Regions from separate parts of the Paenibacillus gansuensis genome, predicted to be linked through region 1. Evidence: riboswitches for the same ligand, from Rfam matches in the RefSeq annotation. Region 1 holds a riboswitch; each other region holds the start of a gene.
The links. Region 1 has a riboswitch for cyclic di-AMP ahead of ACFSUF_RS05000 (CAP domain-containing protein). Riboswitches for the same ligand answer to the same signal wherever they lie in the genome.
Positions count from the first base shown of each region.

Region 1 (5,130 bases):
GTGCGGAGCAGCAGGGACAAATTGCCGAACACCTGCTGTACATGCGAAAAGAACTGGCCTTGCGGCTTCGGCGGAATGAACAGGATGTTGATTAGGAAGGACGAAATAATACCGATGATCGTAAGCTGAAAACGGTTCAAAGCAAACAGGATGTGATCCGCTGCTTTCATGACCCCCGGCGCCTCCATAACAGCGATAACCGTAACGAGAGTAAGACCGATAGACTCCTCCATTTTCAACTGCCGGCATAGCACAATGACGATGATACAAGTAACCCCTACTGCAATCGGATCATTCTGAAAAAAATATCCGGCCACGAGGGCAAGCGCCGCGCCAAGCGTATTGGTTTGCAGCTGTTCCAGCAGGTACCTCCAGGAACGGTAGATCGAAGGCTGCATGGCGAATAAAGCAGCAACCGCGGCGATGATGGGCGGGGACAAATTCAGCAGCATGCTGGCATACAGGGCGAGAGTAACCGCGACTCCCGTTTTAAAAACTCTGGCCCCTAACGTCACTCTGATGCTCCCCTTTCCCTTTATTTATCTATTATGAACCAACTTACCTATTCTACATGCAAAAGGGAGCCGATGCAAAGTAGCCCGCTTAGCCCGGGTCTGGGCAGGGCAACAAAAAGAGCGCCTTTCGGCACTCTTTGCATGGATTCCATTGGCTTACTATACGTGTTTCCATTGGGTACCTTCTCCGGTTACGGGACATACCGGAAAATAGTTTCCCTTCTCAAACTCAGCGCGTTCGCCTGCATTACAAACATAAACGCCGGTTTCTGTGACCAAATCCCCAGTTTGATGAAGATGATCCTGAGGCCGCCATGTCGTATTGCTTCCGTCCGCCGGGCATGCCGGGAATTTATCGCCCCGGGCCAAGTCGTATTTGACGCCGTTTTCGCTAATGTAGGTGCCCGATTCCAAAACCATCTCGCCGGTTGGATGCAGCTGTATAGAATTCAGCATTCCAAACACTTCCTTCCCTAGGTTGAATAGTTGCCGTAGCTTCAAGTAATTACCCCGTTTTTACAATTTTAAATCTTGGAGGCTTGGAATCCACAAAAAGGACTTCTGCGAATGTGCAGAAGTCCCTTGATGTGTACTTATGTTATAAAATAATGATGGCTTACCCGATAAATTCCTGTACCCACTCGCCTTGGTAATAACCTACACCGATTTTGGTGAAGCTGCCGTTGAGGATGTTGGCACGGTGGCCCGGGCTGTTCATCCAGTCGTTCATGACTTGTTGCGGCGACTGCTGGCCTTTAGCGATGTTCTCACCGGCAGTAGAGTATTTGATTCCATAGGAATTCATCATATCGAACGGCGAACCGTACGTAGGTGAATTATGGTCAAAGTAATTTTTATTGTACATATCTACTGCTTTGTCATGTGCCATTTTGGATAAGGCAGTGTCGAAAGCAACGGGCTTTAGACCGGCTTTGGCGCGCTCCTGATTCACAAGGCTCACTACTTCTTTGACATAGCTGCTGTCAGCAGAGGCTACAGGCTGCTGCGGTACCGGTTTTGGCGCTGTTGGCTGTTGTACTGCCGGCTGCTCAACAGGCTTCTGTACCGGAGGCTTTTGCGGAACCGGTTTTTGCGGGGCCGGCTGCGGCACTGCAGGTTTTTGCGGGATCGGCTGCGGCTTTACAGGCTGCTGCACGACAGGCTGCTGCAATTGCGGCAGTTTGACGATAAATCCGGGCCAGACCAGATCCGGATGCAACATTTGCGGGTTAACCGCAACCGTATACAAGTTACTGTTCACCTTCACTTGATACGTTTGCACAGCAGGCGTACCTGTTTCGGCAAACGCAGCTCCGGCTCCTAGCACCGGCGTTAAAGCGATTACGCCTGTAAGCGCCATTTTTTTCAAGTCCAATAGTTTCATAAAATCTTCTCCCTTCGAATTCGGCCTGCGAGGTTAGCTGACGGGTTAGGGACGGAAGAGTCTGCCCCGCCGCAAATGCGGCTTCACCCCAAAACTGTGGGTTCCCCGCGCTCACTTATGAGCTTCGGCCTTTATGTTGTGTTGGACATGTAACAGCTTACCACGGGGGAAACTGGGATTCATTGTGAAAATGTTGGCAATTGGATATTTTTCGAGGCAACTGGGCATTTCAGCTACGGTACAAACACCCATAGGCGCCATTTAGCATATCGTATTCCATGACATTTTACCGGCAAAGGAGTTTATGCCACATGACGCAATACGATTGGCACAATGAATCGTCCGGCCAGCCGTTCTCCACTGGCGATGCCAGCTCCCGGTCCTTGTTTCCCAGCCCGGGACCCGGACCTGAATCTGGAACCGGGACCGGAACATTCCCGACGCCCCGGCCCCGACCCCGGCCCCGCCCGCCTTACCCTGGACCAGGACCGTTCCCTGGACCGTTCCCTGGACCATTCCCGCCGTATCCCGGCCCCGGACCGGTCTCTTCCATTCAGGTAACCATTTCGGGAGATCGATCGATCCCAATCTTCCCTAGAACGTACAGTGTCCGGTTTTTTCCAGGCATCACACTGTATCAAGCACTGCTTGAAACCGGCCAGGTCCAATTCGGTATTGGCGGACAGATTCGGGCCGTTTCCGGCATTCGCATCGGCTATCAGGTAGGTTATGAGCTGAGAGTAAACGGCAGGCTGATCACGGGCAGTTCCCTGTTCGTTCCGCTCATTCCGTTTGACCGTGTCTCTTTAAGGCTGATCTTCCTCGGACCTTTCCCTACTCCTTATTGAATCGACAAAAGAGCTGCCGGCTTACTAGCCGGCAGCTCTTCTATTGAGATTATAAAGTTGGTTCCGGTGCGTTTAAATTTTGGACATTAAACAGTCTCGCGTAAGCTCCGTCCAATCTCATCAGCTCTTCGTGCTTCCCTTTTTCCTTGATTTCACCGTGCTCAATCAGTACGATTTGGTCCGCATGGGTGATCGTGGACAGTCTATGCGCGACAATCAGCGTAGTACGGTCACGTGCCAACGACTCCAGAGAAGCCTGAATAAGGTGTTCCGATTCCAGATCCAAGGCGGAAGTCGCCTCATCCAGCACAAGGATACGCGGGTCTTTTAAAAATACTCTGGCAATAGCAACCCTTTGTTTTTGGCCGCCGGACAGTTTCACGCCTTTTTCCCCGATTTCCGTCTCGTATCCATTTGGAAGCCCGGTGATAAATTCGTGCGCATTCGCCGCCTGAGCCGCCTGGATGATTTCCTCTTCCGTTGCGTCCGGGCGCCCGAACAGAATGTTTTCGCGAACAGAGCCGCTGAACAACAGATTATCCTGAAGAACCATGCCGATTTGGCTCCTTAAGCTGTGGATGGTCACGCTGCGGATATCTGTCCCGTCTATCCGGATCGCTCCTTCCTGAATATCGTAAAAGCGGGGAAGCAGGCTGATCAATGAGGATTTGCCTCCCCCGCTCATGCCTACAAAAGCAACCGTCTGTCCCGGCTCTATATCCAAATCAATCCCCTTTAGCACCCATTCTCCGTCCGGATTGTATTTAAAGTGAACATTGTTGAAACTGATCCCCCCCTGCACCCTTTGCAGCGGCCGGGCGCCCGGCGAATCCGATATGTCATATGGTTCATGAAGCAGCTCCATGACACGGTCAAGCGAAGCCGAGGCCTGGGTCAGTTCGGTTGAAGAGTTCACCAGCCTGCGAAGCGGCGAATATAACCGGTCAAGATAGGCAAAGAAGGCAACCAGGGAACCGACACTTATATTTCCCTGGATTACCTGATAGCCGCCGTAGCTGATAACCAACAGCGGAGCGATGTCTGTAAGCGTATTAATTATGGAATTCGTCATGGCATTCCACCGGGTCAGGGCCAGCGCCCTCTCCAGAAAGTGCCCGTTCTTTCGGTTAAACTGGCTTTTTTCGTGTTCCTCTAGGGTGAAACTCTTAATAACGGGGATCCCGTTTACCCTCTCGTACAGGTATCCCTGCATTTCCGCCAATGCCTGCGAGCGGGACCGGGAGAGGAATCGGAGCTGTTTGTATAATTTTTTCACGGCAATCCCGTAAAAAGGGAAAATCGCGATGGAAACAAGCGTCAACCCCGGATCCAGGGTGAACATAAAGCCGATAGCGATCGTGAGCGTGAACAAATCCAGCCAAATGTTCATCATGCCGGTCTCGACCAGGCTCTTCGTCTGTTCGGCGTCGTTGATCATTCTGGAGATGATCTCGCCTACTTTGCGGTTGTGGTAGTAGCGGAGCGAGAGTTTTTGAATATGGTCATACAGCTTGCTTCTCAGATCGAACAGGATCCGGCTGGTCGTTTTTTGCGCGAAATACTGCCTGATATACTCTACCGGTGCTCTAACCACGACAAATAAAGCAAAAGCCCCCGCCATAACAGTCAGCAGCTTGCTAATTTTCTCGTCCGCCGGCATTGGTCCCAAAAGCAGATCGTCGACTACATATTTCATAATGATCGGCAAAGTCAGCGGAATTCCGAACTTCACCATACCGATCAGGACTGTAATTATGACCATGCGCCTGTATGGCTTTACAAAGGTTAAGTATGATTTAAAACTGGACAATACATGTACACCTCCCGTTACTACACTATAGTCATGTAAGTACCGGAAAGCAAGAGCCGGGCGGTAACGGTTTTGACAGGAGGGATTGGACTGGGTTATGATGAATGAATATGACTATGCGTGTGAAGCACACCGCCTTCTTCCTTACTGGGAGAGGCGGTTTTTTGCGTTTATTGCGCAAAGGAGGAACTGGATATGGAGGAGATATACGAGGATTGGATGTGTAGGCAGCTGAGCTCTTGCGACGGGGAGCGGAAACGCCGGTTAGAGGAACATGGATACGCCGAAAAGGCGTTTCTGAAGCAGGTTTGGTGGCCGGTTGCGGGGCACTTCGACAGCTTCATGCCGAATATGAAGTGGCGGATTTCCGCGACGGGTCTCGGTTTTTGGACTTCGCTTACTTGCGGGGGCCTCACCGGATTTGTATCGAAATCGACGGATTCGGGCCTCATGTCAGGAACATCGACCGCCAGCGGTTTGCGGACGGTTTGAACCGACAGAACCAGCTGGTTCTGGACGGTTGGAAAGTGTTTCGGATCTCCTACGACGACATCAAAGAACGCCCCCGCCAAT
Region 1 is NZ_JBHUME010000005.1:227,150-232,279, reverse strand. It holds gene ACFSUF_RS05010 (FUSC family protein) at 1-515, opposite strand, end outside; gene ACFSUF_RS05005 (hypothetical protein) at 675-971, opposite strand; gene ACFSUF_RS05000 (CAP domain-containing protein) at 1,132-1,899, opposite strand; cyclic di-AMP (ydaO/yuaA leader) riboswitch at 1,906-2,039, opposite strand; gene ACFSUF_RS04995 (hypothetical protein) at 2,211-2,747, shown strand; gene ACFSUF_RS04990 (ABC transporter ATP-binding protein) at 2,797-4,557, opposite strand; gene ACFSUF_RS04985 (DNA-binding response regulator) at 4,797-5,130, shown strand, end outside.

Region 2 (5,130 bases), on a different contig from region 1:
TTAGAGTTAGGTCTCCCCACCTGACTCTAATTTTATTTCCTTGGGTGCCGATTTAGTACTTCAACTGGAAACAATATCTAGTTCATCTTAGCATGCAAAGTGTCGTCATTTCAATTCATAAAAACACATTTTCTATGGAGTCCAAAAAGAAAGAAAGCTCCCGGGCGGGAGCTTTCGGTAGGTCACAGCTATATGGTCAACTCGTTCCCGGCCGCTTGTGTAAAGCGTGCCCTCCGAGCATGTAATCGAACCCCTGCATTCTTGCACTGATCATGGCATCAACATTCTTATGCTCATTCCGATCCTTAAGGTGCCGGACAAGATGGGTTATTCCTGCCTCTTCTGGTTGTTGCAGCTCTAGTTGGATTGCTTTTATCACTTTGTGCTTCTAAAACAATGAAAGCCCTGCCTCTCTTCCATCCTTGCGACTCCGTGGCCGCGCCAGTGTGAATTAGCCTGCATTTCTCGTGCCGTTGCATAAAAGCAACCGAAAAACACCAATACAAATTCGTGAGATCTGTTATAAAAGGATTGAAATGAAAGGGGTTGTGTTACATTGAGGTTTATATAACGCCGTAGTTGGGTTATATAAGTATAGAGGTAAAAATGACCTACAGCTAATAACTATACATTATTCCGGACAAAATAGCAAGAAAAAGACGTGAACCGATGGGACAGTCCACGTCTAATAGGATGAAAGAATGTTATAATACCCGTTTTGCTCCGAGATATTTCGGTGCCCAGTAGCTGCTTCCCATGCTGGCGATATCGACTCCGTCATTGGTAGCGGAGATAAATTTGTTATCACCGATGTAGATACCTACATGGGAAACTTTGGACCCGCTGCCGAAGAAGACAAGATCTGCAGGCTGCAGCTGATTCGTATGCGTGCCGGAGTTATGAAACATTTGCGACGAGGTTCTCGGTAAAGAGATACCGTGCTTCTCGAATATGTAATTGATAAATCCGGAACAGTCGAAACCGGCTGTTGTCGTTCCGCCCCAACGGTAAGGTACACCGAGATAACTTCGAGCGGACTTTAAGACAAGATCCTCTTTCCCGAAGGAAAACCGTGCCGCTTTCACCTGGAGCGCAGGCGCATGATTTTGGCCGTCTTCCTCTACCAGTGCAAGATTCGAGTTACCGTGCCATTCAACGTTTATTCCCAGTTCTTCCGACACGAACCGCAAAGGTACGAATGTTCTTCCTTTCGCGGATACCGCTGCTTCCGAATCGGTCAGTGAAATAACTTTGGTGCCGTCGGTCAGCTTTACTTTCCCGTTGCTTTCCCATTTTACGTCAAAACCAAGTTCTTCGGATACGGACCGGAGTGGGATTTGGACCCTTTCTTCATAAAGATACGGTTTCTCATCGCTCTGGAATTTCACCAGGCTGTCGTTGACCTGAACATGCACCGCTGCATGAGTCAGTACCGGTGCCAAAAGAACGGAACCTGCCGCTGCGCATGATAAAACAAGACTTCTGTAAAAAAGTTTCAAAACGGTTTCCTCCTGTAGCCTCCGAGGTTAGTTGTCGGGTTCGGGAAAGAGGTTCTCCCTGTGCTCGCAATCTAGGCAAGCCTTCACCCCATGTGAATCGTCCCCCGTACCGGTCCTTATGCTGAAACCGGATTCGGCAATTTGATTTTTGTACATGATAGCATATCGTTGTAAAGGGTTACAATAAGGTTACAATCTCATTTTGTGACCAATTATTGAACACCGTTCGACAAATATTGGTAAGTTTAATAAAACTTTGGCTGGATCTGTTTCTGTACCTGTTTGGACCCTTTGGCCATGGTGTCTCCGCAAAGAGGACAAACCTTGGCGTCAACGTGCGCATCCTCGTACGTTATAATCTTCGACCACGCGCTGCAATTTGGGTCCGTACAGACCCATGCCAGCACCGTCTCCGTGGTCGTCACCCCGCCGGCCGCTCCGGCGGGGCTTTGCATGCGTCCCGGCTTCGGCACGGGACGCACTTCCCGCGCAGCCGTCCCAGCGGCTGCGGTGCCCGCTTGGCGGGCGGCCCCACCGAAGGCGTCGCGGAGGAACCGCGACACTTCGGTTTTCTTGCCGCGGTAATACGCCGGCGAAGAGATGTACAGCTGATGCTTGGCTCTCGTGATCGCCACGTAAGCCAAGCGCCGCTCTTCCTCCACGGCGGCATCGGTCGACGCCGTGTTCTTCCCGGCCGTTGCGGCGGCCGGCCCTGCCGGGACCTTGTCCTTGAGCTTCTCGGCTTCGAGCGCCGTGCTATGGGGCAGAATGCCCTCCGAGGCGCCGATCAGAAAGACGACCGGAAACTCCAGCCCTTTGGAACGGTGGATCGTCATCAGCGCTACGGCATCCGCATCGCTGTGCTGCTGCAGCGTCTCGATCTCCTTATGCTTTTCGATCATACCGTCGATAAAAGCGATGAACTCTGCTGCGCTCTCAAACCGTTTGGCCGAAGCTTCCAGCTCATCGAGCGTTTCCTTAATGGTTTCCTTATGCGATGTCGCCGCCTGGCGGTCCGTAGCTTCCAGAAACTTGTCATAAAAGTCGAGACGAAGCTTCTTTACCGCCTGGACCGGCTTTACGGCGGCCAAACTCTTGATCAGCTTGATCCGCTCTCTTACTTTATCCTTTTGGAAGCTGCGAAGCTCCGGGAAAGCTTCCAGATGGATCAGGGGATATTTCTTCTTTTGCTTTTTTTCCTGTTCCCAAATGTAATCCATGGCTTTATCCTTCGCAATAAACAGCCCGTTCACAGCGGATTCCATCGCGTCGAAATGACGCGGCTGCACGGCAAGGCGCAAATGGTCCACCACCGGCTTAACGATCCAGTGCTCGTAAAACATCTGGTCCCCCATCGAATAAGGGATAAACGGAATGTTATTAAGGGCAAGCTGCTCGAACATCGCACGACTGCAGCTGGCAGTACGGTGCAGAATCGCTATATCCCGGTAAGCATACGTCCCCGCGGCAACATCCGCCTGGATCTGCCCGATAATGGTTTCCGCTTCTTCATCTGTTGTTGCAGGCGTAAAAAAGTGCGGAGTAGACTCGCTCCTGTGCACAGCCTGCAGCGTTTTCACTTTTCTGTTCGTGTTCCGCCTGATCACTTCATTGCCCAGACCCACAATGCCCGAAGTTGAGCGGTAATTGATATCCAGCGTTACCGTTCGCGCTCCCGGGAACGTCCGTTCGAATTCCAGTATGAACTCGCTCCGCGCGCCGTTAAACGTGTAGATTGTCTGATCGTCGTCCCCTACCACGAACAAGTTCCGGTGCGGATGTACAATCATTTTGATCAATTCGTATTGCAAAAAGTTCGTATCCTGAAACTCATCGACCATGACATACTGAAAACGCCTTTGCAGGCTTTCCAGCAGGCTCCGATTCTCCCTGAGCAAGTCATAGGCAAGCAGCAAAATGTCGTCGTAATCGATTTTCTCATACTGCCGCTTCCATGCCTCGTATTTAGCAAAAACAGCATTCATTTCCCGCTGCTCCGGAGTCCTGTCCGGCAGCTCGTCCACGCGCAGGCCGTTCATTTTGTGCGCTGACAATTGTGCCAACAGCTCTTCCGGCTGATAGGAATCGTGGAGATTCATCTCGCGGAGGATCTTTTTGATGACAATTTGTTTATACCGGTCCGCCCCGATAATCTCTTGTTTGTATCCCTGATGACGGATGATTTTGAGAAAAAATGCATGAAACGTCCCGGCCTGCACCCTTCTTGCTATTGCGCGGGAAATACCCGGAAGGCGGGCAATCCGTTCCTGCATTTCCATCGATGCCTTCTTTGTAAACGTAACTAGCAAAATATGTTCCGGTGCGACTCTATGTAAAGTCAGCAAATAGCCTGTCCTGCAGACGAGTACCGAAGTTTTGCCAGATCCGGCGCCGGCCAGCGTTAATAAAGGTCCTTTCCCATGGCGTACCGCTTCGATTTGCGGACGGTTGAGGAAAATTCCTTGTTCCTCGAGGGACCGGAAGTAGTAGGCGTCTGTTTCCGCCTCCTTCACCAGCTCCCTGCTGGTGGCACTCTCCGCAATTCTGGCAAAAGGAACCTGCTTTACAGTCGAGCCCAGCGGCGTTTTATAATAAACGGGTTGTGTCATGTCCGTATGTACCACCTTTTAAACAACGTGCATTCCATTGTACTCCTAACGGCTCCCTTCCGGCAACGGGCTGGAAAAACATACTCTCCTTACTGGATGGAAATGTATACTTCCCGGGGCTCTGCCGCATGCTAACAGAACGATAGGAGGAGGATGCGCGCATGACCGGAAAGCATGATGTGAACCGTCTGGATATTGAATTTAACGAACATTTGAAAATCAAAATCGTATCCGAGCTGGATACGACGAAACAGGACCTTCAACTGAGGGCGCTGGAAGCGATATTGTCCGATATCGGCATGGACTTTGCAGATGCCCGAAATGCGAACGGCAGCGACTGGGAGCGTTCCTACATAGAGAAGCTGCTTAGAGAGATTGGGACTTTCTTAAAAAATACGACAGAGCTCGTCGACATTCCTGTCCGCGGGCCGTTTCATGCTCTTATGTATGCGGCGAACCGGTTTCAGGATACCTCCGGGGACATGATGGAAAATGCTGGCGGACGTCCAGAAGCCACCGCTGGCACCGGCTCCGAAGGAGAGACGCTGATTCAGCAGTTCAAGCGCTATTATTTCGATTACCGCGGTGCGGCGGAAACCGATTCCGCCTTCGCCGATGCGTTTCAGGCTTTAACTTACCGTGTTATCGGCCGCCTAGAGGAAGCTGTTCATAATGAAAATCTCCATGCTTCCCGCGAATTGCTGCGGGAATATGGAGAAATCAGAAGCTCGACTTACGGCAGCAACGATTCCGTGAAGGAACGGTTCGAGGCGGAGTTTCAGGAGCGGACCTGATTATTGCGTTTAGGCCTGATGCCGTTTCGGCGGGCAGGCCTTGTTCCATGAGGAAGGGTTCCGGAAGCGGTTCTGTTTCACACAAAAGGCTTGGCTGCCAATGGCAGTCAGGCTTTTTATATGTGGTAATCATTTTCACTATTTATATTTTCTTTAAATGAAGTCCTATAAATATCTTTCTCCAGCACTATTCCCTAATTATAGTATATCTATATATAATATAAATTC
Region 2 is NZ_JBHUME010000002.1:193,035-198,164, forward strand. It holds gene ACFSUF_RS01105 (C40 family peptidase) at 705-1,499, opposite strand; cyclic di-AMP (ydaO/yuaA leader) riboswitch at 1,501-1,648, opposite strand; gene ACFSUF_RS01110 (UvrD-helicase domain-containing protein) at 1,745-4,108, opposite strand; gene ACFSUF_RS01115 (hypothetical protein) at 4,270-4,902, shown strand.
Region 2: it holds a riboswitch for cyclic di-AMP, as region 1 does, so the genes downstream of both, ACFSUF_RS01105 (C40 family peptidase) here and ACFSUF_RS05000 (CAP domain-containing protein) in region 1, are expected to answer to the same signal.

Region 3 (5,130 bases), on a different contig from region 1:
GTGTATAGAATGGGCTTGGCAGGCGAGGGGCGTTTACTCCCCTTTCAGTTCGGTATAAAGTGCATCCGAGAGCGCTGCGTATTCGTCCAAGCTCAGCGTCTCTCCCCGCCTTGAAGGCTCGATGCCAATACTAAGGAGAAGTCCCTCCAGCTTAGGCTTCGTATTTTTGTCATAAAAGCGGCTGGCTAAATTGTTATATAACGTTTTCCGCCTTTGAGCGAACGAGGCTTTGATCACTTCGAAGAAGAAGGCTTCATCCTTCACCTGTACGGCTGGCTCCTGCCTGATTTTCAGCCGGATTACAGCAGAATCGACGTTCGGCTGCGGAATAAATACAGTGTGAGGCACGACGGTCACCATTTCCGGTTCGCAATAATATTGTACAGCGATACTCAAACTGCCGTATTCCTTGCCTCCAGGCTTAGCGGCCATACGCTCGGCAACTTCTTTCTGGATCATAATGACAATGTTCTCAAGGGGAAGCTTCTCTTCCAGGAAACGCATCACAATGGGAGTTGTAATGTAATAAGGCAGGTTCGCCACTACGCTGACCCCTGTGAGACCTCCGTAATTCTCTTCTAAGAGCGATTTGAGGTCCACTTTAAGAACATCGCCGTGTACGACCTGCACGTTCTCATACGGCTCTAATACCTCGCTCAGGATCGGAATGAGTCTTTGATCGATTTCAACGGCGACTACTTTGCCGGCTGTTTTGGATAACCGCTCCGTCAGCGCCCCGATGCCGGGTCCGATTTCAAGAGCTCCTTTGGTCTTATCCAATTCGGCTGCCGTAACAATTTTGTTAAGGATGTTCTGATCAATCAGAAAATTTTGTCCGAGGCTCTTTTTTAAGGAAAATCCGTGCCTTTGGATAATATCTTTGGTCCGCTTCGGGGAACCGATGTCACTTTTGGTTTCCAATTGATTGTCATGCAAGCTCATGGCTTCACTTACCCCGCTTATTCTTCAATTTTCCCTACTGCTGCAAGGAACTCATCTTTACCGATATGAAATGCATTGCACCGCTTATGAAACTGCTTTCCGTTGCAGTAGCCGATGCCTAGTAGCTTGCCCATTTTGAGCCTGCGTTCTGCAGCCTGCGGGTGTACGATCAACCCGGCGTCAATCAGATCCGCCCAGGTAATTTCCGGATCGCCTCCGGTAAACTCGGTCTTTACTTGCTCTAAAGCTTGCCGGATCACCTCGGGGCTCGCATTTTCAACCCCAATGTCCCCCTTGCGGTTAGCTTCCTCTTGCGTAATGAAGGCATGCTTACAGCCCTTCACCCTGGAAGAAATAATTTTCCGGAGCCGCTCTCCTGCATGGTCGGGATCCGTGAAGATAATAACTCCTCTTCTCTCCTGCGCCAAGGCGATCCTGCGGATAATTTCATTATTGATAGCGGACCCGCCGGTTTCAATCGTGTCGGCTTCCACAGCCCGCTTAATGGCTGTTGTATCGTCTTTGCCTTCGACAACGATAATTTCTCTGATCATAGAACACCTTTCACTCACTTCATATTAGCTACCCCTTATTATACATGAAAAAAAGAAGAGGACGAAAACGTCCCCTTCCTTTGAAAGAATTTGATTAAGAACAATGCAACTTTATCTTCAGTATGTCCGTTATATTTAGTAAGATGCAGGCTTCTTAGGGCCAATGACATAGACAGTGTAACCGGATTTGCGACCGAAGTTGTTCGCTGTGGATTCGCTGTCGAAATAGACATCGATTTTGTTCCCTTTTACAGCACCGCCTTTATCTTCTGCACGGCGGTAGCCGATACCTTCGATATACACCCAGTAACCGATCGGAATAACCCTAGGGTCAACGGCAATGGTACGTCCTTCCGTAACACGCGTGCCGGATGCCGTAATGCCGTACTGCGGATGGCTCTTGCTCTTTCCTGTGGAAGACACGCCTGCCGCATAGGCAGTCAGCGTAACGTTCTTAATCACTTTTTTAGGTTTGAAGGTCAAGCCTTTGCGGGTAATAGATGTTGAGGAAGATTTCGCAGCTACCGTCACTACTGGAGCAGGTTTCTTCGTACCCACCGCAATTACCTTCGGAACAGCATTCAACGTAACCTTCTTACTCGCCAACACTGTAGCTACCAGTTTCCCGTCCTCGTACGTATGTACGAATTGCTTGAACAGAACTCCGTCTTTGCCTTCTTTCACGACGGCGGTCTTGCCTTTCAGCAGACTTGCATCGGCTGTTTTCACCGTTGTATACGGAACGGCTACTTTCTGTTGAGACGTCTTCTTGCTTACACGCACGATCTTCACAGTCATGTACTGCTTGACTGGACGATCCAGCGGAGGCCAGATCCGGTCTTTAGCACTTAAAGTAATATGTTGCTCCGCCAAAATACTGCTTACCGTTTTGCTTGTTGTATACAAAGTTCTAGTCTTACCATCAGCCACCAGTTTGTAAGGAATTGCGGTCTGAATCACCACTTTGTCTCCGCTCTTGATCGGAGCGCTCAGAGGCATTGAAACATGATCGAATGTCCCTAACTTGATGGACTGTTCATCCAGTAGGCGTTGCAGGACGGATTGTTTGGTCTTAACGACACTTTCCTGTCCATTCACTACTACCGATACGCTCTTGGTAGACGTACCGTTTAACAACACCAAACACATGAAAGCAGCAATCGAGAGAGTTGCAATCAAAATAATCAAACGCAAGTTCTCATGCTTCCATCGCATTGCGAAAGACATGCTGGATGATCGTTTAACATGGGTTTCGTTATTACTGTTTCCCACTTATTTCGGTCCTCCTTCATAGCCCCGCCGCCATTGTTACGCATGTAAATTGACGCGACTAGTTAGTTTATTTTTACTTCCTTCAGCAACATCAGCTCTTCAAACGTTGGCGAATCAACACCTCCATTATCGAAACGGATAAGCCCTACCCTGATTTTGGCCAAAATAAAAGAAGCCTTCGGCAAGAGGTCGTCTTCCTTTGGCTTCTAAAAACGCGCATGTAAAGGGAATGGTAGGCACCAGGACGTTACCTCTCTCTGTACGCTTACGAGGTTAGCTGACGGATTCGGACAAGAGAGTTGCCCTAACAGATACTCACGCATACATATGCTGCAAGCTTCCGTATTCACCCCAAAGAACGATGCGGCCGGTGGTATTTGCTTCGGTTCCGGACACATGTGGTTCCCCCGCTCTCCGTTACCGGAGACTCAGCGAGACAAGAAATGTAAAAACTTTATTTAATTAAGTTACCTGTATGATACTCTGTATCAAACACAATTGTAAAGCATTCGCAAACTTCAATTTTAGCCGTTTTTAAGCCTTATAAAGGTAAATTCCGCCTTTCTTTGAAACATATGCACTTTTCTTATGCGCAATAGTCCTTTTTTCTCTGTATCTCTTTACATTTCATGATATGCCAAATAATTTGCACCCATTTTGCATGGTAATCCGGGCCAATTCCTCATAAGAAATCCCCTTAATTTGTGCAGCGGCCTCTGCGACTAAAGTCACATATCCGGTCTCATTTCTCTTCCCTCTATGGGGGTGCGGCGTTAAATATGGAGCGTCGGTTTCCACCAATAAACGGTCAAGGGGAACCTGTGCCAACACCTCTTTCGGCTGCTTCGCATTCTTGAAGGTAACTGGACCGCCGAAGGAAATATAGAAGTTCATATCAAGGCATTGCTTGGCAATTTCCCAGCTGCCAGAATAGCAGTGCATGACCCCTCCGACTTCTTCCGCTCTCTCTTCCCGTAGAATCGTGACCACATCGTGGTGGGCATCCCTGTTATGGATCACAATGGGCTTGTTCAATTTACGGGCAAGCCGGATCTGCTCACGGAACACACGCTGTTGAACATCCTTCGGCGAGGTGTCCCAGTAATAGTCCAATCCGATTTCTCCAATGGCTACCACTTTGGGGTGACTGCAGAGCTCTTCAATCCACTCCAGATCTCCCTCCCTCATCGTCACTGCATCCTGAGGATGCCAGCCGACGGCCGCATAAACCTCTTCATACTGTTCGGCAAGCTTCATTGTGGTGGGAATTGTTTCACGGTTAAATCCAATATTCAAAATTTTGGACACGCCGGCATCAAGCGCTCTTTGCATAGCTTGTTCACGGTCTTCCTCAAACTGTACAGCGTCCATATGAGTATGTGTATCAAACAACAATGCAGGTGACCCCCTTAATCTGCCAGATGTAATCGAAGGTGTATAAATAGTGAAAAGGCGTCTATCCTCTTCGGGCAAAAAAGCTTCGTACTTCCTGATCCATCTGCGGCAGAACCTTCTGAAGCAAGTCAGGTGGATAGTAAAGCTGATTCTGCCCTTTGTGGATACCGCTGATCGATCGGACAATTTCCGACTTATGAGAGATTTCGACGCATTTCTCCTGTTCGGTTAGCAGCAAAATCGGCATTTTCTCCCCTGATTCGCCCGGACGATATACATCATAGGGAAGATCAGATGGAAAATCAAGTTCCATATGGTAGGCGGGATTCAAGCCTGATCGCTCTAAATTTTCCCGGACCAGATCCAGAATTTCGACATCTTCTGCTTCCAGCGGAACGTACTTATATAGTTTCCGGTTCAGAAACCGTCCGCATAAATCCGACAGAATCCGATCCCGCTCCAAAGTCCATTGGGCAAAGGCCGTCTGGATGAATGCCTCATCCAATAGAAGATATTCTTCTATAGTAAGCTTCTGCTCAAAAAGGCTTGGCAGAGGATCCGGCATGAACCGGAAAACGTGTCCTTCAGCATATAACTGTTTGGCTCTGCGAAAGATTTGGCGGAGGATGATCTCAGAACTGCGGGTAACCGGGTGAAAGTAAACTTGCCAGTACATCTGATAGCGGGACATGAGGTAATCTTCCACCGCATGCATTCCGCTTTCCTTGACTACGATTTTGCCTTTATGAGGACGGAGCACACGCAGAATGCGGTCCAAATCAAAAGTTCCGTAGTTCACACCGGTGAAATAGGCGTCTCTCAGCAAATAATCCATACGGTCGGCATCCAGCTGGCTGGAGACCAGGCTGACGACTATGGGCTTGGCATAGGTTTTGCAGATGACATCGGCCACTTTCTCGGGAAAATCGGATGAGACCCCCGCCAAAACAGAGTGCACCTCCGAATC
Region 3 is NZ_JBHUME010000003.1:45,342-50,471, forward strand. It holds gene rsmA (16S rRNA (adenine(1518)-N(6)/adenine(1519)-N(6))-dimethyltransferase RsmA) at 34-942, opposite strand; gene rnmV (ribonuclease M5) at 960-1,496, opposite strand; gene ACFSUF_RS03890 (ubiquitin-like domain-containing protein) at 1,632-2,768, opposite strand; cyclic di-AMP (ydaO/yuaA leader) riboswitch at 3,015-3,212, opposite strand; gene ACFSUF_RS03895 (TatD family hydrolase) at 3,396-4,163, opposite strand; gene ACFSUF_RS03900 (HD domain-containing protein) at 4,225-5,130, opposite strand, start outside.
Region 3: it holds a riboswitch for cyclic di-AMP, as region 1 does, so the genes downstream of both, ACFSUF_RS03890 (ubiquitin-like domain-containing protein) here and ACFSUF_RS05000 (CAP domain-containing protein) in region 1, are expected to answer to the same signal.